Linked DNA regions of Stratiformator vulcanicus. Each later gene encodes a partner of the first gene's protein in a complex. Links are inferred from orthologs where the notes say so. Each region holds a gene or a part of one and is shown on either strand. Other genes may lie near its edges.

Region 1 (6,168 bases):
AGCCGAAGGAAGAGTTGGTTGGAGCGGCTGCCGGTACCGACTCCCCTGAAGGTGACTCCTCCGATTCGACAGACGACTGATTCGTTTGACAGTCAATCTATAAAAACCCCGTCGCAGCTTGCGGCGGGGTTTTTCTTTATCACCACGATTCGGGTCGGCCAATTTGGAACGATGACGCTCTCAATAAGGCCTACGTCATCGCTTCCGCAGGTTCATGCCTCAGCAAGGCTTCGCGTCGCAGGAGTTTCGAAAGCGGTTCGCGACTGCGGCTGAGGATCCGGGCGAGATGGGCGAGGACCAACAGGACATCGGCGGTCGGAACGTCCTGGCGGTACCAGATGCGACCCGTTGAGTCGAAACCGAGGAGGCCCCGGTGGTCTCGAATTGTTGCCGCCATCGAACGTGGCGAACTATTGCTGGGAACGCAGTCCCCACCGAGTGATGTGATGAGAGGGCGAAATTTTCGGGCAAGGTCCCAATCGAGCACGATCGAACTGCCCGGATGCTCGCGTAAGGCATCACGCGACAGGAGTGAAATTAGTTCGGCCGATCCGACAGGGTTCCGCAATTCGTCATGGATCGCGGTCCGCTCACCCTCCGGATCGACGACAAGTTCGAATGCCTTCGAACCCGATGTGGTGGGATCAGTGATCGATAGCCCGACCGCATCGCCGACCCGCCGGCAATTCTTCAGCCATAGTTTGGAGTCACACTCGACCGCAACGCCTTGCCCGAGTGTGCCGCGAAAGTGTTTCAGGAATGCAGCCGAATAGGGGACCGTGACGTCGAAGGAACGGGTAGAGCCGCCGCGTCGGGTCGGAGTAATCGGCTCATGAGTTCGCAGCCCGGAAACTGACGTTTGCCAGCTTTCTACCGATTCGGAAAACGAGTCACGATCGAGCAGACGGACGCCGATCCGCCCTGTCGCCAACCCGCCGGACGAAGCGTGAACGCCGCCGTCGGCGTCGAGGTGGTGGACGCCGAAACGCATCGCCGAGGCTGTCACAGCACCGATCGAGAGCGTCGTGCATCCGTACCGGCGGAGCGTGGCCGATAAGCGAAGTGCGACCTCCGCATCGTGAGGGCCGTCGCCGTATCCGACGACGACTGAGGGAAGGGGCTGTTGTCCGGTCCGCCCGCCGGAAGCGAGCGGAAATTCCTGCCGGTTGTGCAATTGAACCGCGAAACGACCGGCAATGAGCTCCAACTCCGCCGTTCCCAAGTCGCGGCGAAACAGGCCCGTGCAGCGGTCATCCCTGTCATCAGGTAGGTCGACCGCAAGCTGATCGACGGGTGCCTCGCCGGAGTTCAAATCCACAATCGCTGGATTGTGCGGGCATCGGCGGCATTTGTGATATCCGCGAGCCACTCGCGATAGGTGAACGGCTGGCGAAATCGCCGCGCGTTCGCCCGGGCAGACGTATTCTGCTACGTCTTCGGCCGACTCCTCTCGTTCGCGGTGAAGACTGTCGGTGATTGCCAAGGTTGCTCGATTGGCGAAATGGTGAAGCAATTGTTTGAACAGTGTCGCGTCGTTACGACATGTGCCAAAATAACCGACCGGGAATTTAGGTCGCAGGTGAGTCGACGGTCAACGGGAGGAATCGCAACGTGCATGCGACCGAGTTTTTAAAGAAGAAGTCTCCCGACGTTCCTGCGATCACCGTGCTGTTCGGAGACGAGCCGCACTTCAAACGCGGCGTCCGAGAACGGATCGAGGAAATCGTACTCGGTGGGGATGAAGACGCTGCATCAACGCGATTTCCGGGTGAGCAGGCCGATCTGCAATCGGTCTTGGACGAAGTTCGCACCGTCTCAATGTGGGGCGACACGCGTCTCGTTGTGGTCGAAGACGCCGATAAGTTCGTCAGCAACTTTCGGTCGGGGCTCGAAAAATACGTCCCGAAGCCGTCCAAGGGATCGACCCTGATCCTTGAAGTCAATTCGTGGCCAAAGAATACGAAGCTGGCGAAAGCCGTCGCCGCATCGCCCGATTCCACCGCGATTGAATGCAAGGCGATCAAAGGTGCGGCCTTGGTTCGCTGGCTGAAAGACGAGGCGGCTTCAGTCCACGAGAAAAAGCTCGGCCCTGATGCCGCCGGTTTGATCGTCGAACTGGCCGGCGATGACCTCGGATTGCTATCGCAGGAGTTGTCGAAGCTCTCAGCTTATGCGGGGGACCGAAGCGAGATCTCTGTCGAGGACGTCACCGCGTTGGTCGGCGGTTGGAGCACGAAGACGACATTTGAAATGCTGTCCGCCATTCGAACCGGCGACATCGACTCGGCGATGCGGCAGCTCGATGCGCTGCTGACGGCGGGGGAGGCGCCTCAACGCGTGCTGGGCGGAATCAATTATACCTATCGACGCATCATGAAGGGGGTCGATGAATCGTCCAAGGGGACTCCACTCGCAGCAGCGCTCAAGTCGGCCGGGGTCTTTCCTCGAGAAATTGGTCAGACGGAGCAGTATCTTCGTCGTGTCGGTCGCCCCCGCGCCGAGCAATTTCGAAACGTCTTGCTTCGGGCCGACGAAAGCGTCAAAGGTGGCGGACGACTCCCTGACAGGGTCGAACTCGAGCGATTGCTGATTGCTCTTTCCGGTGCGAACGCAGAGCCCGCCGCGGTTTGAGCATCCGCCGAAAGCACCGGCCGCGGCAGCGGCTTTACTTTTTCTCAGGCTCGTCCGACTCACCCAATTGTTGGGCGATCAGCTCTTTCGCCGGTCGAATTCGTTCGCCGACGCGAATCGCTTTGTGGCCTTTGAGCATTCCCGGCGAGCCCCGAAACATCGGGCGGCCCTCCAGATAGATCTCCAATCCGGACGATTGGTCTCGCTGCGTCAGAATAATATCGCCGACCGCTAAACCGGCGATTTCGTCAGCGGTAACGGTCGTCTCGGCCACCTGCACAGCGAGTTTCACCTTCGCTTTGCCGACGCTTTTCTCAAGGCTTAATTTTTGCCTCTCATCAGCCGCACGTTTGGTATAAGCCGACCACGTATCGGACGACAGCTTGCCGGAGAGTGGCTCGATCGTATTGAAGGGAATGCACAGGTTCATAATCCCGCGCATGTCCCCCATCGAAATCTCGAAGCTGATCAGGACGATGACTTCGTTCGGCGGGACGATCTGCACCAACTGTGGGTTGCTTTCGACCTGTGTGACGTGCAGGTCGAGCGAGCAGAGGTTGCTCCAGGCTTTCTCCAAGCCCCGCATCGCGAGTTGGGTGATTCGCGAAACAAGCCGTAATTCAATTTCCGTCAGGGCGCGATTCGGGTTCGAAAGTCGAGCATGCCTTCCGCCGCCGAGCAGGCGATCGACGACCGGAAAAATAATGGAGGGGTTCAGGTCGAGGATTAAGTTGCCTTCAAGACCCTTCGACTCCAATAGGTTGAAGCAGGTCGGGTTTTCGAGGCTGAAGACGAACTCGCTGTAGGTCAACTGGTCGACGCTGATCAGCCGGACCTCGACGATCGAGCGAAGCATGCCGCTGAGGGCCGCACCGAATTCGCGGCTAAACCCTTCGTGGAGCGCCTGAAAGGCCCGCATCTGCTCTTTGCTGACGCGTTCGGGGCGCTTGAAGTCATAGACGCTGATCTGCCCGCCGGTTCGAGGCGCCGGATCCTGTCCGCCCCCGCCCCCAAAATCCGATGCAGACGCATCGCCATCGAGCGCTGCCAGCAGCGATTCGACTTCGTTTTGGCTTAGTACGTCGGACATCGAGATGCCGGGTTAAGGTGAGCTTTAGGAAATCGTAGGTGAGAGTTCAGGAGGAAAATTAGGCCGCAATAGAGCGACTTGTTCGACTTGTGATGGACTCAACTTTGAACAGCAATCTCGTTGCAAATGGACGTGATTGCTTTGATTCGTCGGGCACAGCCCGACCTACTTATTGCTACTCTCGGATTTGCCCGTCGCCGAAGGCGACATATTTATAGGTCGTCAGTTCTTCCAAGCCGCAGGGGCCGCGGGCGTGAAATTTATCGGTGCTGATGCCGATCTCCGCGCCGAGCCCGAATTCGCCGCCGTCGTTAAACCGCGTGCTCGCGTTAACGATGACCGCGGCCGAATCGCAACCTGTTGTAAACTGCTGCATCGACGCGATGTCGGTCGTCACAATTGATTCGGTATGTCCCGAACCGTATTTGTTGACGTGTTCGATCGCGTCAGCCGTCGAATCGACGACGCGCACGGAAATTTTGAGCGCGAGATATTCCGTGCGAAAATCTTCTTCGGACGCGGCCGCCACTTGCGGAAGAATTTCGCGGGTCCGTTCGCAACCGACGATCTCGACTCCGGCAGAACTTAGGGCGTCATAAACGGCCGGAAGAAAGTCCGTGGCGATCGCCGCGTGGACGAGCAGGCTCTCAGCGGCATTACAAACGCCCGGTCGCTGCGCTTTGCTGTTGACCGTAATTTCGATCGCCCGGCTGATATCGGCCGATCGGTCAATGTAAACGTGGCATACGCCGTCCAAGTGCTTGAGCACCGGCATGGCGGCGTCAGCCGTGACTCGCTGGATCAATCCTTTTCCGCCTCGCGGAATTGTGAGATCGATCTCGTCGCCGAGCTTTAAAAAGTGACCGACCGCTTCACGATCGGTCGTCGTGACCATTTGCACGGCGTCGGCGGGGAGGCCGACCTCGGAGAGAATCTCGCTCAACAGGGCGTGCAGAGCCTGATTGCTGTGAAAAGCTTCTTTTCCGCCCCGCAGGATGATCGCGTTGCCGCTTTTGACGCAGAGTGCCGCGGCGTCGACCGTGACGTTGGGCCGCGACTCATAGATGAAGAAGATCACACCGAGCGGCACGCGGACCTTCGTCACGTTCAACCCGTTCGGCCGCACATTGCTGCCGAGCACCCGGCCCACCGGATCGGGCAGGGCTATGATCTCCTCTATCGCGGTCGCAATCGACTCAAGGCGGCTGTCGGTCAGTTCCAGCCGATCGATCGCCGCCTCGGTCAGCCCGTACTCGGGAGCCTTGTCGAGATCGCGCTGGTTCTCCGCCTGTAATTCTTTGCGCCGCTCCCGGATGGCCGCAGCGCACTTGGTCAACCAGAGGTTCTTGGTTTCGCCCCGCGCAGCGACAAGCACCCGCGAGGCTGCTCGAGCCTTCGTGGCAACATTGACGGCATACTGCTGTAGGTCAGTCATTGCTTAATCTGAAAGCATCGCTCAATCTGAAAGACACAAAGCGTCACAGTGCGTTCGGGCCTGCAACGCGGCATCGAAATATCTTACGTCTGCACAACCCTGTCAACGTGGTCTTCTTAGTGACGCAGGTCGGGCCGGCTGCCGGAGACGACTTAGAACTCCCAGTTTGTGTAGAGTTTGGCTCGAAATTCGGCCCATTCCTGCCGTTGCGGCTCCTCGGAATCTCTCGCGACCAGCTTGGACACCCACTCATCCATTTTCCGCAGACGCTCGGACAGGATGACCGCCGTTTCTCTGGCGATGTGATACGCGGGACGCAGGCCGCTGATTTCCAACTGGGCGAACTGCTCGCTGCTCATCCGCAGCACACGGACATCGGTGTCGGCAATGACCGACGCGGAATGCGGAGCGGGGTTGAAGAACGACATTTCGCCGAAGAGCGAGCCGCGCTCCAGACGAGCCAACTCGTGGGTTTCCCCGTTATCCGTCTCCATCTCAACCCGGCAGACGCCCGCGATGATGAACCAGATATTCCGGGTTTCCCCACCCTCTTCGAGGATTGTCCGTCCGGCCTCGTACTCGCGCACCTCAACGAGTTCGAGGAATTCGCGTCGATGGGCCGGGGTCAATTCGCGGAAGATGCCGCAGCAGGCCAGATCGTCTTCGGTCACTTGCATGAGGGACTACCGTACCGGGGACTCATTTTAATTCGTTCAAGGTTCATCGACTCCATCTTAGGCTCGATCGCCGTTGCGAAAACCGGGATCAGATTCCGCCGAGGACCGTCGCACGACCAACCCGGCCGATGCCGAGCAGGTATGATGCGAGCCGCAGCGGCACGTGGCGGCGTTCCGCGAGCGACCAGACCTTATCGAAACTCTCGATCATAATTCGGTCGAGTTCATTGCGGACTCGGCTGATTTCCCACTTAAAGTGCTGGCGATTCTGGACCCACTCGAAGTAGCTCACCGTCACGCCTCCGGCATTGGCCAATACGTCGGGCACAACGAGA
Region 2 (6,327 bases), 180 kb from region 1 along the record:
TCGTCGATACTGAGCGTCATCAGGTAATGCACCGCGTCCGAAGTTTTCGATTTTGAGACGATGCTTTGCGCCTTCTCGATCGATTCGGTAACGCGTTCGTCCTTTAATTTCTGCAGTTCGATGCGGAATTCTTCCTTGAGCGCTTCCAACCGCTCCCGCTCCGCCGCGACGTCGTCGGCCTGCTTGGAGACGAGGTCGCGCAGGGAGCGAAGTTCTTCTTCCTTCGCCCCCAAAGCAAGTACACGCATGGCTCGCTCTTCGAGCACCGCGTTCATCGAGGGGGTTGTTTCATGAACCGCCGGTTCTTCCCCCAAATCTTCTTCTTCGCTCCCGAAGACCGCTCCCTGAATTTCGGAAATCGTTTCGCCTGTCAATTGTCCGCGCGCGTACAGAATTCCGGCCGCGATCAATTGAGCCGACAGGATCGCCACGGCGAGCAAACCGACAAACGCACCCAGAATTCGCATGGTTATCGCCCTAATCTCAAAGAGTCAGCCGTCACGCCTGTCGACGTCGATCCCGTCGCCGCCACCCCGTTCCACTGATCGGTCGCAACGCGGTCGTCAATGCGCTGTGATCGCTTGTCGAATTCTGCCCGCTGACGCTCTTTCAGTTTTTCGAGCGTCTTCACTTCACGGTCGGCGAGGACGAGCGCGGCTTGCACCTGTCGAAGTTGATTCTCAACGAGTTCCTTCTGGCGACGATTCGCCATGATCTGGGCCGAGAGTTGAGAGCAGTAGTAGCGAAGCGAGGCGGCTTGATCGACATCGAACCGTCCGCCGGCGCTCATGTCACGCAAACGACCAACCGACTCGCTCCGGTCTTGTGACAACACGCTCAGGCCGTCCTCAACTTTTCGAGCGTCCTCGATCACCCCGGCAAGCAGGGCGCGGACGATGTCCCGCCGATAGCGGCGGAATTTCAGTACTGGCTCTAGCCGAAAACGAAACACGATTACGTTGCCTCGCGTTCGGTTTCAGGATTGTTCGGCTCGGCGGAAGCAACTCGGCCGACCAGTTCGAGTCGCTGACGCAGCGTGGCCAGATAACGCCGCGTCTCTTCCGCCGGTGTCGATTCGCTGATCGATTGGCAAAGAAAATCGCGGAGAAGGGCCTCGCAACGAACAGCTTGGTCGACGAGTGGGTCGGCACCGTTCTGATAGGCACCGATCGAAATCAGATCCTCGGCATCGCGATGCGCGGCCAGAACTCGCCGGATATGGTCAGCCGCGGACAGATGATCGGCGGAAGCCAACATTGGCATCAATCTGCTGATGCTGGCGGGCACGTCGATTGCTGGCCAGTGGGCCCGCTCGGCGAGTCGACGCGAGAGCATCACGTGACCATCGAGGACGCCTCGGACGGTGTCGGAGATCGGCTCGCTGGTATCGTCACCGTCGACCAGAATTGTGTAAATGCCGGTGATGCTCCCGCGTGACGTTCGCCCGCTCCGTTCCAGCAACCGGGGCAACTTCGCGAAGACACTCGGCGGGAAGCCGCGAGTGGCAGGCGGTTCGCCGGCGGCCAATCCGATTTCTCGCTGCGCGAGGGCGAATCGCGTTACGCTGTCCATCATCAGCACGACGTCGCGGCCCTGATCGCGAAAGTATTCGGCGATCGCCGTTCCGTAGGATGCAGCCTTTAACCGCAGCACGGCCGGCTCATCGCCCGTCGCTGCGACGACAACGCTGCGGGCGAGGCCTTCGGGGCCGAGGTCATTTTCAATGAACTCTCGGACCTCTCGGCCGCGTTCCCCGACGAGAACGACGACGTTAACGTCAGCCGAAGAAGATCGAGCGATCTGGCCCAGCAGGGTACTTTTCCCGACGCCGCTACCGGCGAACAATCCGATCCGCTGTCCGTGGCCGATCGTGAGCATCCCGTCGAGAACGCGGACTCCGGTCTCGAGCGGGCGATCAATCGGCTCACGCTCCATCGGTCGAACTGGCGGCGGTTGCAATGGACGGCACTCACGCAGCGTCACCGGAGGACCGCCGTCAATGCAGCGTCCCTGCGCATCGAGAACACGGCCTAACAGTCGTTCGCCGCAGCGGACGGTGGGGTTCGACTGAACCAGTTCGACGGCATCGCCGCGACGCACGCCGTCCACATCGGCATGGGGCAATAGTAGGGTCGCCTCATCCGAGAACCCGACGACCTCTGCTGGAACACTCCCGCCTCGACCGGTGCGGATGCGGCAAACGGAGCCGAGCGGAACTGGCAGCCCCGCGACGGCGATCGTCATACCGACGATCCGGCTGACGCACCCGGTCACACCGAACGGCACGATCTTGTCCATCTGGCCGATCAACTCGGTGGCGACTGTCACGACAACGCTCCGTGCGTTTCAGAAGTCGACTTCTGTCGCGAACCTGCCGGGATCAGTTCTGAGCAAATGCGATTGATTCGAGTTTCGAGCCGCCCGTCGATCCGCCCGAATGTTGTTGCGATCACGCAGTCCCCGCGGTGAAGGGCGGGGTCAGTCTGAACCGCAACTGAGCCGAGGCCCGCGAGTTGTTCGCGGATGTCTTCGATGCAGTCACCGATCACATCGCGATCTTTCGGGTGCAGGCGGATCGTGACCTCCCCCGAATCGACGGCGAATCGCAGCGCATCGGCAGTCAGGTCGGCGACGGCGGTCGGATCGGTCTCGACAACTTGCCCGAGAAGTCGCGTTGCGATCGCGGCAGCCAATTCGATCGCGGCAGCGTCCCACTCGCCGAGAAAGCGTTCTCGATCGACGTCAATTCGGCGGGCGACGTCATGAATAGCAGTCACGGCATCGCGGCATTGTTCGGCCGCCATTTCGGCCGCCAGAATTTTCGCCCGCCGCTGAATTTCGTTCTCGGCATCGCCTAAACCCGCTTGTCGCCCCTGCTCAAAGCCTTCCGCGTACGCTTGCTCGCGGATCGATTGGGAGGACGCCGTAGCTTCTTCAACCATCGTCGCGGTCTTGTCGCGCACCGCCGCGAGATGAGCTTCGCACTTGCGATTGAGGTCTTCGAGATTGAACGCGACCATCGACCCCAACTCGCGGGTCGCTTCGGACTTCAAAACTCGAGCGCGTTCCATGGTTGCTACCAACGTGTATCGACAATGCGGGCGGCAACAATATCAGTCGGGCATCGAGCGCGCGAAGAGCGGTTGTTGATCGGAACAAAATGAGCGCCGACCGGCGACCACGTTCGGCACCCACTGCGGGCAAATAGCCGGCGTGCTCCTAGCTGATGTACTGTTCGGTCTCGGCGCCGCCGGCGACTTCGATTTCGCCGGAATCTTCCAAGCGGCGGACCGCATCGACGATTTGCTGCTGCACGGCTTCGACTTCGCTGACTTTGACGGGTCCGAGATATCCCATCTCCTCGTTGAGCCGCTCGGCCGCTCTTTGCGAGAGGTTTCCGAGCACCTTCTGTTTGATCTCTTCCGAGGCCCCTTTGAGGGCGACGGCCCACTGGCTGTTGTCGACCTCTTTGAGCAACGCCTGAATGGCTTTGCTGTCGAGCTTGAGCAGGTCATCGAAGACGAACATCAAACGGCGGATTTCATCGACGAGATCGGAGTCCTCTTCTTCGAGGCTTTCGAGAATGCCTTTGTTCGTCATGCGGTCAGTGACGTTGAGAATCTCCGCAACCATCGGCACGCCGCCGGCTTTCTCGGCTTGCTGATTGAATGACGAATTCATCCGCGTCCGCAGACTCGACTCGACATCGTTGATCACTTCCGGACTTGTCGTTTCCATGGTCGCGACGCGGCGGATCACGTCGATCTGCTTCGTCGCTGACAGACCACTGAGAACCTCTGCCGCCATGGATGGCGGCAGATGAGAAAGAATGAGGGCGATCGTCTGCGGATGTTCTTCGGTAATGAAAGTCAGCAGGTTGTCGATCCCCGCTTTCTGCAGGAACGCGAACGGAACTGAATTGATCGACTGCCGCACGCTCTCGATGATTTCCGTCCCGCCGTTCTCGCCGAGCGACTGAGTCAGCAGGTCTTCGGCGAACTCAATCCCGCCGCGCTCGATGTGCGTGCGTTCTTTGGCCAGCCCGCCGAACTCTTTGAGCACCGACTCCTGCTGCTCGCGGGTCACATCGTCGAGCTTCGCGACTTCCAGCGTGACACCTTCAACCAAATGCCGTGGCAATTGGCTGAGAACCTCCGCCGCGAGAGGTTTCTCAAGGCTGAGCAGCAAGATGGCGGCTTTCCGGATGTCGTCCATGGGGCGGAACTTAGCTCGATACCGCCGATTGTGACCAGTTCAGTTTTCTAAACGTTCGGCATCAGCCAGTTTCGAACCGCGATTGCGACCGCATCTTGACACGACGCTCAGCTATCTGACCGTCTGAATCCATTTCCCCAGAATTGCGGCGGCGACATCCGGATTGTCACGGACGGTGTCCTGCAGCCTGTCGCGCTCCGTCGGTTCCATGGAAATTTCTTCGTCCGAAGGCATAACATCCGCTTTTTTCGCGAGCGTCGTCTCCGGATCGTCGAGATCCTCTTCGTCGTCCGCACTCAGCTGCTCTCGCGGCAATCCGCGGGTGACCGAGAACAAGGCCCACAATCCGATGATTGTCAGGATGGCGGGAGCCCCCCACTCTCGCAGCAATTCGGCCAGCGTCGCCGTAATGGGGACCGAAATCACCGGCTGGACGCTGTCAATTCGAGTGATCGACGCGACATGCACGGCCGTCTCGGGTGACCCGGCCGGTATTAATTGTTGGACCTGCTTCTGAACCTTCGACTCTTCTTCCGACTTGATCTGCTGAACCGACGCCAGAAAGGCCTGTTTCTCGGCGTCTGTCGTGCCGGCGGTCAGACCGCGGCGCGCGGCGATATTTTCGTAGTATACTTCCGGAATGGAGATCGAGACCTGAACGGCTTCGGGCATCGCCGAGAGCAATTTCTTCTCTGTGACCTGAAACGACGGCACGACGCGTGCGAGCGTGTCTCCCTCTTCGGTCTTGCTCGACTTCGTCGGACGCTGCTGCGTATCGAGCGAGCGGGGCTGATTGTTCTGCACACCCGGCTCGGCTTCGGTCGGAAACTCATTCGATTGCACGGCGCGGGTCACTTCTCGTGAAGCGACGGTCACCGTCTGCTTCGCGTCAACCGACTGTTCCCGAACGATTTGCGACTTCACGTTTTCCACGTCGACGTTAACCGTGACGAGGACTTCGGGTATGTAAGACAGCGCCGAGGCGATCTTATCCTGATACACCCTTGTGTGCTGCTCGATCCAACCGATGACCTTCGCATTAAACGGATCGCCCTCACGGTCGCCGGTATAGGCGGTTGCCGTGGATTGGTCGAATACCGTGACGTCCTCGGGCTTTAAATTGGGAATCATACTCGCGACGGCCGCACGCACGCTCCGCACGACGTTCGGCCTGAGGTCGTGATTGCGTTTCGGACGCAAAGTGACGGTTGCGGTGACTTTCTCTCGCCGGTCGGGCCACTGAAAAGCCCGCGAACGCGCCCAGTGGACGCTCGCGTCGTCGATCTCGGGCACGGCACGAAGAACGGTTCGCAACTCCTTCTGGAGTGCGACGTCTTTCATGGCCTGCAACTGCTCGCGACTGGTGAACATGCTCGACTTTTCGAGTTGCTTTTCAAATTCTGACATTGATTGCGATGGGAGGTTTCCGTCGACGAGCAGTGCTGCGTTATATTTTTCAACCTGTGCCGACGGGACCATTAACCGCTGTCCCTTGCGATGGAAGTCGTCCAGCCCGGCCTCAATTAAGGTTTGCTCGGCATTAACCAATTCATCGGTCGTAAAGACTTTTCCCCAAGACAGCGCGACATACGATCCCGAGTACCCGCTATAGACGAGCGCGCCGAACGACACGAGCAACGCGACCGGCACGGCGATCAACGTCAACCGCTGACTGGTCGACATCTTGCCGAACAACTCCGCGATCTGCTGCCACGTTTTTTTTAATGAGTCCATCGCTGCTATTCCTACGTCACGCCGACATTGATCTCGTCGCGGGGTGAATCCGCCAGCTTACCGATCGCAACTCGCACTAATTCGGAGCCCGCGATCGTGTTCGATATTCACATCCGCAATTGTTTGACTTCGTTGAATGCGTCGACCAGCTTGTTTCGCACTTGTAGCATCATGCGTGTGGCGAGATCGGCCTTTCTGAAAGCGGTCAAGGCTTCGACCTGAGTCACGTCTCCACCTGCAAGGTGGACTTTCATGGCCTGGTCAGCTGTGTGATGCATTCCGTCGATCTGCTGCACGGCCTCGTAAAGCATTTTGTCGAACCCCGGAGAATCAGCCGGTCGACCGATCGCAGGCGTCAGGCCGGCCGGGCCGTCCGCT
Region 3 (6,371 bases), 240 kb from region 1 along the record:
GTGGCCTGAATGATCTCTTTTGCCTCCCTTGTTTTGCAGTGGGTTGGCGATTGGAGGTGTTGTCGCTTGCGCTCCGTGTCACGTAGGACGGAGTGATCGGTCGGAATTCTTGGCGTCTGAGGGTGTGTCTGAATTCGCGCAGCACCTGCGGGTGAATAGAATGGCGGGTTCCGCAGAAACATCACCTCGAGGGGAATATGGATAAGAAATCGAAGAAGCAACTCGCCGTGCTGCGGGGGAAGATTCAACGGACCGAACAACTTCTCGGTGCCGCCAAACGACAGACGGACGATCCGGCCGAAGTGACCCGGCTGGAAAAGGAACTTCAGGCGTTGCACACGGAAGTGGAAAAGCTCCAGGTGAAATGACCCGTCGCCCGGCGACTTCGGCGAGAATTCCGCTATGACACCCGAACTGAAGTCGCGGATTGCGACCGAGACGATGGTCGCGGTGATCGATGCCCACGAGTCGCTCGATTCGACGAACGACCGTGCGAAGTCGTTGATCTCGGCGGGAGAAGTCAGCACTCCCGTCCTCGTATTCGCGACTCGTCAGACAGCCGGGCGCGGTCGAGGGGCAAATCGATGGGTCGCTGGCAGCGGATCACTGACGTTTTCGGTCGTGATCGATCCGGCTGATTTTAAGTTGGAGACGGCGGAACTTCCACTCGTGTCATTAATCACCGGATTGGCCGTTCGCGACGCGATTTCCTCAAAACTGGGTGACGTTTGCGTTCAACTGAAATGGCCCAATGATGTCTTAATTAATCGGAAGAAAGTCTGTGGCATACTCGTCGAGATTGAGCGTGCAGGCGCAATTCCCTTCCTTGTGATTGGAATCGGAATTAATGTGGGCGTTGACTTTCGAAACGCGTCCGTCGAGATTCGCGATCGGGCGATTTCCCTTAATGACATCGCGGATCAAAGTGTCGACCCTAGCGAACACTTAATCGAAATCTTAATTCGATTGGAATCGGAACTCGGCGACTATCGCGACAGCCGGGCCTTCCCTCGAAAGCGTTACGCGGCGCACTGCGCGCTCACGGGGCGAACCGTCGGGCTCTCATCAGGCGATCGCGTGACTTACGGTCTGTGCCGGGGCGTGGATGACGGCGGCGGGATTACCTTAGAGAATGAGGCCGGTAGTTCGGTCTACTACGGCGGCACGATTACGCATATCGCTTAAATGGTAAGCGGTCGTGGCTGATCCGTTACGGAGAGCTAACTCACAACGCGTCGACCACCACTCCGTTAAAGAAGGTATTATGCCATGGCATTTTCGCGCGGGGCGGGAGCCTCGGCAATATAGGTCTTGAGCAACATCGTAGCGGCCTGCCTCTCCAGCAAGCCCTTCTTAACCAATTCCACCGCCAGTGTTTGCGGACACTCCGACTGCCATGCGAGGAGGTCGGCCACTTGGTCTTCGGTCAGCAGTTCGAGTTGCATGGCAATTTCGCCGAATCTCTTTCCGCTCGATTGCTGCTGCTCAAGAATCTGGTCGACCTCCATCGAATTAAGCACCGTGCGGCGAACGGCCAGGTCACCGATTTTGACGTGCGGGCATTCAAAGTTGACGAGCGCTTTGCTGACGGTCGGGATGTCGAACACGCCCCGATTGACGAGCCAGCGGCTGAAGCGTCGGGCGGTCGTTTTCTGCATCAAAACCCGTTCGGCATCAGATAGCAAGACTCGAACGTGGCATTGGTTGCGGCCGTTCTTTTTCGAGTCGTACATGGCTTCATCGGCTTCGGAGATCAGCTTTTCGGCGAGTTCTGCGGTGTCGCGTTGCGGAATGGCTAACGCGGCTCCTACGCTAATCGTGACCGGAACGTCTTCGCCTTCAAAGACAAACTTCGCCGCTTCCATGGCTGCCCGAATTCGTTCAGCGACTTTGGCGATTCCTTTTTCGGTCGGTGCGGCGACAAGAACCACGAATTCTTCGCCGCCGTACCTGGCGAGCACGTCCGACTTTCGGATGGAACCGCCGAGCAAGCCGGCGGCCTGCTTCAGAACCTGATCCCCGAACTGATGGCCGTACGTGTCATTGAGCACCTTAAATTTGTCAATGTCGGTGAACATGACTCCGATCGTGGCTGCGGCCCGTGCGCATCGATCGAGTTCCCGTTGCAGCGACTCATCGAAGAACGCGCGATTATAGAGCTTTGTCAGCGGGTCGCGAATGGCCTGTTGGGTGAGCTCCTTATTTTTAGATTCCAGCAGCCGGGTTTGCTCTTCGAGTTTCTGCTGTCGAGCCACGGCTTCGGCCGCGGCGGCTTGTTGCCGGAGTGCCAGTTGCGTGAGATGCTCGCTCGCCTGGGCCATTAATTCGTGCGGGTCGCCGAGTCCTTCGGTGTTGAGCGCGAATAGTTCGCCGACGGAGTCGATCTTCTCTTTAGCCTCGCTGAGAAAAGCTTCGAGTTCCGTCTCGTCGAGATCGTAGAAAGCCGCTGTGAGGACTCTTAATCTATCGAGTGCCTGACCTTTGTTGGCTCCGCAGAAGTAGTCTCCGACCGATGAGGCAACGGCTGTGGCATGAATGAGATCGGAATCGTTTGCGGACTCATGCTGCTGAATCAGCTCGAGCGGGTCATGGTGATGGCGGGCAGCGAGAATCGTCGCCGGCGGCAGCGTCCAGCTTTCCATTAGCTTTAGGCCGACTTCGACGTGATTGACGCCGACCATTTCGTTCTCGGTGGCGAACAGGTCGAGGCCGCGTTCCCGCGCCGTTTCAATCGCCTGGCGGCTCTCGTCGGGCACTGTCTTGAGCATCGCGAGACGGCCGAGGTCGCAGAGCAGCCCGGCCAAAAAGAATTCGCTGCCGAGGCTGCCGGGAGTTTTCGTGGCAAGCAGTTCCGCGGTCGCGGCCTGAATGACCGATTGCATCCAGTAGTCGCGATAGTGCTCGACCATCGGGCCGGTGGTCATCGCGGCTTCGACCAGCGAAAAGCTTAAAGCCAGCGACGTGACAACCGTCGTTCCCAACAACGGGACGGCACGGTCGATCGTTGTGACGTTGGATTGGAAGCCGAAATAAGACGAGTTTGTCGCCTTCAGAATTTTTGCGGAGATCGCCGGGTCGGTTCTAATGATCTCGATGAAATCATTGACCTCCGCGTCGGGATTTTTAGAGAGGTCCAGCAGGCGGACGGCGACCGCCGGCAAGGTGGGGAGTTGAGAGGAGGACCAAATTTTTTGGGGATCGACCATGGGACCAGGCTGCCGGAGTCGGCAGTTTCAGAAGAGAATTGAGAGGGGGGTCAGCTGTTTAAAAGAGTAATGCGATCGCAGTCGGTGATGGGCTCAACGCGCCGACTTTCTGTGAGTTAATCCTTTTTGATGCCGCACCATCGTTCGAGCTTTTCCTTCATCGCGTCGGGCGTAAACGGTTTGACGATATAGTCGGAAACGCCAGCCTGAATTGCGGAGACGACCCGCGACCGTTCGGCCTCGGTTGTGATCATAATTACGGGCACGTCCTTATCTCTCTTCCTGATTTCAGTAAGGAGCGTCAGGCCGTCCATTACCGGCATGTTCCAGTCGCTGAGTACGATGTCGAACTCCCCGGAGGCGAAGTATTCAAGGGCTTCACGGCCATCAGCCGCATCGGTGATGTCTTCAACGCCCAACGAATTCAGGCACCGTTTTTGGATGATTCGCATCGTGTGAGAGTCATCGACAACGAGAACTTTCATTGTTCTTCCCAAGTGACTTTCTGTGGCAATGTGGTCGGCGGCTGAGCGGCTCAGGCGGTGTGTGCGGTTAACAGGTTCGTCACGATCGGTCCAAGAATTGACATCCGACATCGATACAGAATGGTCCGATTTCCGACTCAAATTCGATCGCGATCGGCTGCACCCGCGCGGGATAGTGAACGGTGTGAGCGGGACCGGAGACGATGTTCGGGATGCTGATCGACAGTTCGAGTTCCGCCAGTTTTGCTTTAGCCGCTCCGGCGATCATGTTGGTCAGTTCGCCGACCGCATCGCATACGTCAGGGTCGACGCGCTCTGCACGGTTGCCGGTCATCCGCTCCAGTACCGCGATCGCCGCCGGCTCTGACAGGCTCATCACGATCGTCCCGACGCGTTTGCCGGTCACTCCGATGATCGCGCTGACGTCGTAAGGCGCGGACGTGGTATCGCGAATCGAAAGTGACTTCCGCCGCGGTACGCAGCCCACCATCATTTCGAAGACCGAGTGCGCAGCGCCGAGGACCGGGTTGATAAATTCGGCGGTGGCGGTCGACTGCTCTTGAAGCGTCGCAGGCATATCGGGCGTCCTTGAACAGCGCAAAGGAAATGGTCGCAAGCGGCTGACGTTTCCAACATGCGACATCGCAGCCTAGTCCGCAAAATCGGACGATGCGGCGGCGATCCCGTATTCCCGAGTCAGGGGCCCGATCTTTACGGCCCGGCAATAGGCGATGTGACGGTTGGAGAGGATGCGACAGAAATTCCGCCCCGCCGGACATCCGCGAAATTCGGCTGCTCGTCAAAAATGGGGTATTTCACCTATTCAACAGTCAGTCGTCTCGTAAGAATAAGCAACATCTGATACGTCCCGGGCCAACCTCCCATCTCGCCCGGACGCGAACGGCCAGGAACGATCGATGAGCGTCACCTCTTTGCAATTCCATGCGCTCCTGCCCGCGTCGTACTGCCCACATTCTCTCATCGCGGGGCACCAACATGATTTCAACGCAGCAGTGTCGCATTCTGATCTGTGATCCGCACCGATTGATCGTCGAACTTCTGGAACGAGTGCTGAACCTTGATGCCCGTTGCTCCGTGGTCGCCACGACGACGGAGAACGAGCGGTCGGTCGAGCTTGCGACCGAGCATCAGCCCGATGCGGTTCTTCTCGGCACTGCCGATTCCCGCCCCGATGCCTTTACGGTCGTCGGGCAGATCAAGAGCTCCAGCCCGCGGTCGCAAATTATTCTTTTCGGCGATGCCTCGCCTGACATTGTTCTCGATCAGGCGTTGCGGCTGAAGACCTCGGGATTTGTGCTGACCAATGAATCGATCGGCTCGCTGACTGACGCCGTCACGTCTGTCGTGGGCGGGGAGCAGTACTTCTCGCCGGAGATCCGCAACCGGCTCTCATTCGACCCGATGCGGCGGGCTTGGCAGATGCGGTCGCCGTCCCAATTGGCGTCACTGACGAATCGCCAACTCGAAGTGCTTCGGTTGCTCGCCCACGGACAGAGCGTCAAAGAAGTTGCCCGGGGACTGCACCTGTCCGAGAAAAGTGTCGACAGCCACAAATACCGCATCATGTCGAAGCTCAACATTCACGACCGGGTTGAGCTGGCGCGGTTCGCTATTCGCGAAGGCCTGGTTTCGCCGTAATCTGGTTTCGGGGGGACGTGCCCTGCCCGGTGCTTTGGTTGGGGAAGCCGCTCACCTTCTCTGGTCTAAGCCGCTTGGCGCGCATCAGGACGCCTTGGAGCGTTTCTCCACGGACTGTTCGGTGTCATCGATCGGTGAGGCATTCGATTCACTTTCGGGCAGATCGACTCCCACGTCGTCCGAACCGTCGGCTTTCGGCTGGAACGCCCCGAGCCATGGTCCCAACGATCCGAAGTCACCCCGATTCAACATCACCAAGTAAGCGGGAACGATGATTGGTCGCACCACGAACGTGTCGAGCAACACGCCGAAGGCTAAGGCGAAGCCGAGCTGAATCATGCCGCTGAGCGAGCCGAACATCAGTGAGGAAAACGTCCCGGCCATAATCATGCCGCAGCCGGAGATGATCCCGCCGGTCTTCGCCAAAGCGCTGGTAACGCCCGCAACGGGTCCGTGGCGTTGTTGTTCTTCTTCGACTCGGGTGACCAGGTAGATGTTGTAGTCTTCGCCGACCGCCACGAGGATCACGAACAGAAAGACCGGCACCTTCCAGTCCAGCCCGACGAAGTCAGGCGTGAGGGCGGCAAACACGCAGAAGGTCACACCGAAGGTCACCAGATAGCTGAAGAAAACCGTGGTGATCAGGAACGCCGAGATCGCCGCGTTGCGGAGCAGAATGACGAGAACGGTGAAGACCCCCGCCAGCACGAGCAGATCGATCAAGACTTGATCCTGGGCCGTGACTTCACGCAGATCGCGAATACTGGCCGTCGCGCCGAGAAAGTGAATCTGCGAGTCGGTCAGCGACTCCGGCAGAATCTCGGGGACCAACTGCCGTAATTCCTCGATCTTGCGGATGCTGTCTCGCGAGAACGGATCGTCTTCAAAAATGAGGTCGATCCGCGTCGCGTAGGCCTGTTCCGAATCGACCGAACCGACGTAATAGTCTGAGAACCGCTGCGCACGCAGAATCGCAGCCCTTCGTTGAAAGGCGTTGAGCCCTTCCAACCGCTCAACGCCG

What was found.
Region 2: the proteins of fliM (region 1) and fliG are in contact, whole or in part, in a crystal structure (PDB 4QRM), measured with the Thermotoga maritima proteins. The link is inferred for Stratiformator vulcanicus from one-to-one orthologs. Residues at the interface, in WP_004081085.1 of Thermotoga maritima: Tyr124, Leu127, Asp128, Ile130, Met131, Gly132, Gly133, Pro134, Glu136, Pro139, Arg141, Thr144, Glu145, Ile146, Glu147, Ser149, Ile150, Lys153; in WP_004082903.1 of Thermotoga maritima: Phe122, Ser125, Glu126, His127, Pro128, Gln129, Thr130, Val133, Glu157, Arg161, Leu164, Leu165, Arg167, Ser169, Glu171, Val172, Glu175, Ile176, Asn179, Lys182.
Region 3: the proteins of fliM (region 1) and Pan189_RS16470 are in contact, whole or in part, in a crystal structure (PDB 4IGA), measured with the Thermotoga maritima proteins. The link is inferred for Stratiformator vulcanicus from one-to-one orthologs. Residues at the interface, in WP_004081085.1 of Thermotoga maritima: Asp3, Val4, Leu5, Gln7, Ile10, Asn11, Leu13, Ile14, Leu17, Met18; in WP_004081049.1 of Thermotoga maritima: Ala83, Gly85, Gln86, Gln87, Val90, Ile91, Ile94, Lys99, Asp100, Phe101, Ile102, Val103, Arg110.

What each region holds. Positions count from the first base shown.
Region 1 is NZ_CP036268.1:4,378,843-4,385,010, reverse strand. What follows is about bases 1,694-4,462. They hold fliM (flagellar motor switch protein FliM), read right to left. Parts: upstream 3,722-4,462; coding sequence 2,666-3,721; downstream 1,694-2,665. Other genes in these bases: Pan189_RS17440 (glutamate-5-semialdehyde dehydrogenase), read right to left, coding at 3,897-4,462; holA (DNA polymerase III subunit delta), read left to right, coding at 1,694-2,631. In the rest of the region: Pan189_RS17460 (ATP-dependent Clp protease ATP-binding subunit), read left to right, coding at 1-80; Pan189_RS17455 (phosphohexomutase domain-containing protein), read right to left, coding at 191-1,318; more of holA, read left to right, coding at 1,612-1,693; more of Pan189_RS17440, read right to left, coding at 4,463-5,156; Pan189_RS17435 (Crp/Fnr family transcriptional regulator), read right to left, coding at 5,309-5,833; Pan189_RS17430 (Glu/Leu/Phe/Val family dehydrogenase), read right to left, coding at 5,922-6,168. UniProt on the Bacillus subtilis protein: One of the proteins that forms a switch complex that is proposed to be located at the base of the basal body.
Region 2 is NZ_CP036268.1:4,200,558-4,206,884, forward strand. What follows is about bases 2,218-5,145. They hold fliG (flagellar motor switch protein FliG), read right to left. Parts: upstream 4,216-5,145; coding sequence 3,220-4,215; downstream 2,218-3,219. Other genes in these bases: Pan189_RS16730 (FliI/YscN family ATPase), read right to left, coding at 2,218-2,328; Pan189_RS16735 (FliH/SctL family protein), read right to left, coding at 2,325-3,071; Pan189_RS16745 (hypothetical protein), read right to left, coding at 4,327-5,145. In the rest of the region: Pan189_RS16720 (hypothetical protein), read right to left, coding at 1-467; Pan189_RS16725 (flagellar export protein FliJ), read right to left, coding at 470-952; more of Pan189_RS16730, read right to left, coding at 955-2,217; more of Pan189_RS16745, read right to left, coding at 5,146-5,949; flagellar hook-basal body complex protein FliE, read right to left, coding at 6,057-6,327. UniProt on the Bacillus subtilis protein: One of the proteins that forms a switch complex that is proposed to be located at the base of the basal body.
Region 3 is NZ_CP036268.1:4,138,751-4,145,121, reverse strand. The notes cover bases 2,008-4,979. They hold Pan189_RS16470 (response regulator), read right to left. Parts: upstream 3,692-4,979; coding sequence 3,323-3,691; downstream 2,008-3,322. Other genes in these bases: Pan189_RS16460 (response regulator transcription factor), read left to right, coding at 4,688-4,979; Pan189_RS16465 (chemotaxis protein CheX), read right to left, coding at 3,771-4,268; Pan189_RS16475 (sensor domain-containing diguanylate cyclase), read right to left, coding at 2,008-3,206. Outside these bases: Pan189_RS21495 (hypothetical protein), read left to right, coding at 198-368; Pan189_RS16480 (biotin--[acetyl-CoA-carboxylase] ligase), read left to right, coding at 403-1,185; more of Pan189_RS16475, read right to left, coding at 1,263-2,007; more of Pan189_RS16460, read left to right, coding at 4,980-5,350; Pan189_RS16455 (MMPL family transporter), read right to left, coding at 5,435-6,371. UniProt on the Bacillus subtilis protein: Involved in the transmission of sensory signals from the chemoreceptors to the flagellar motors.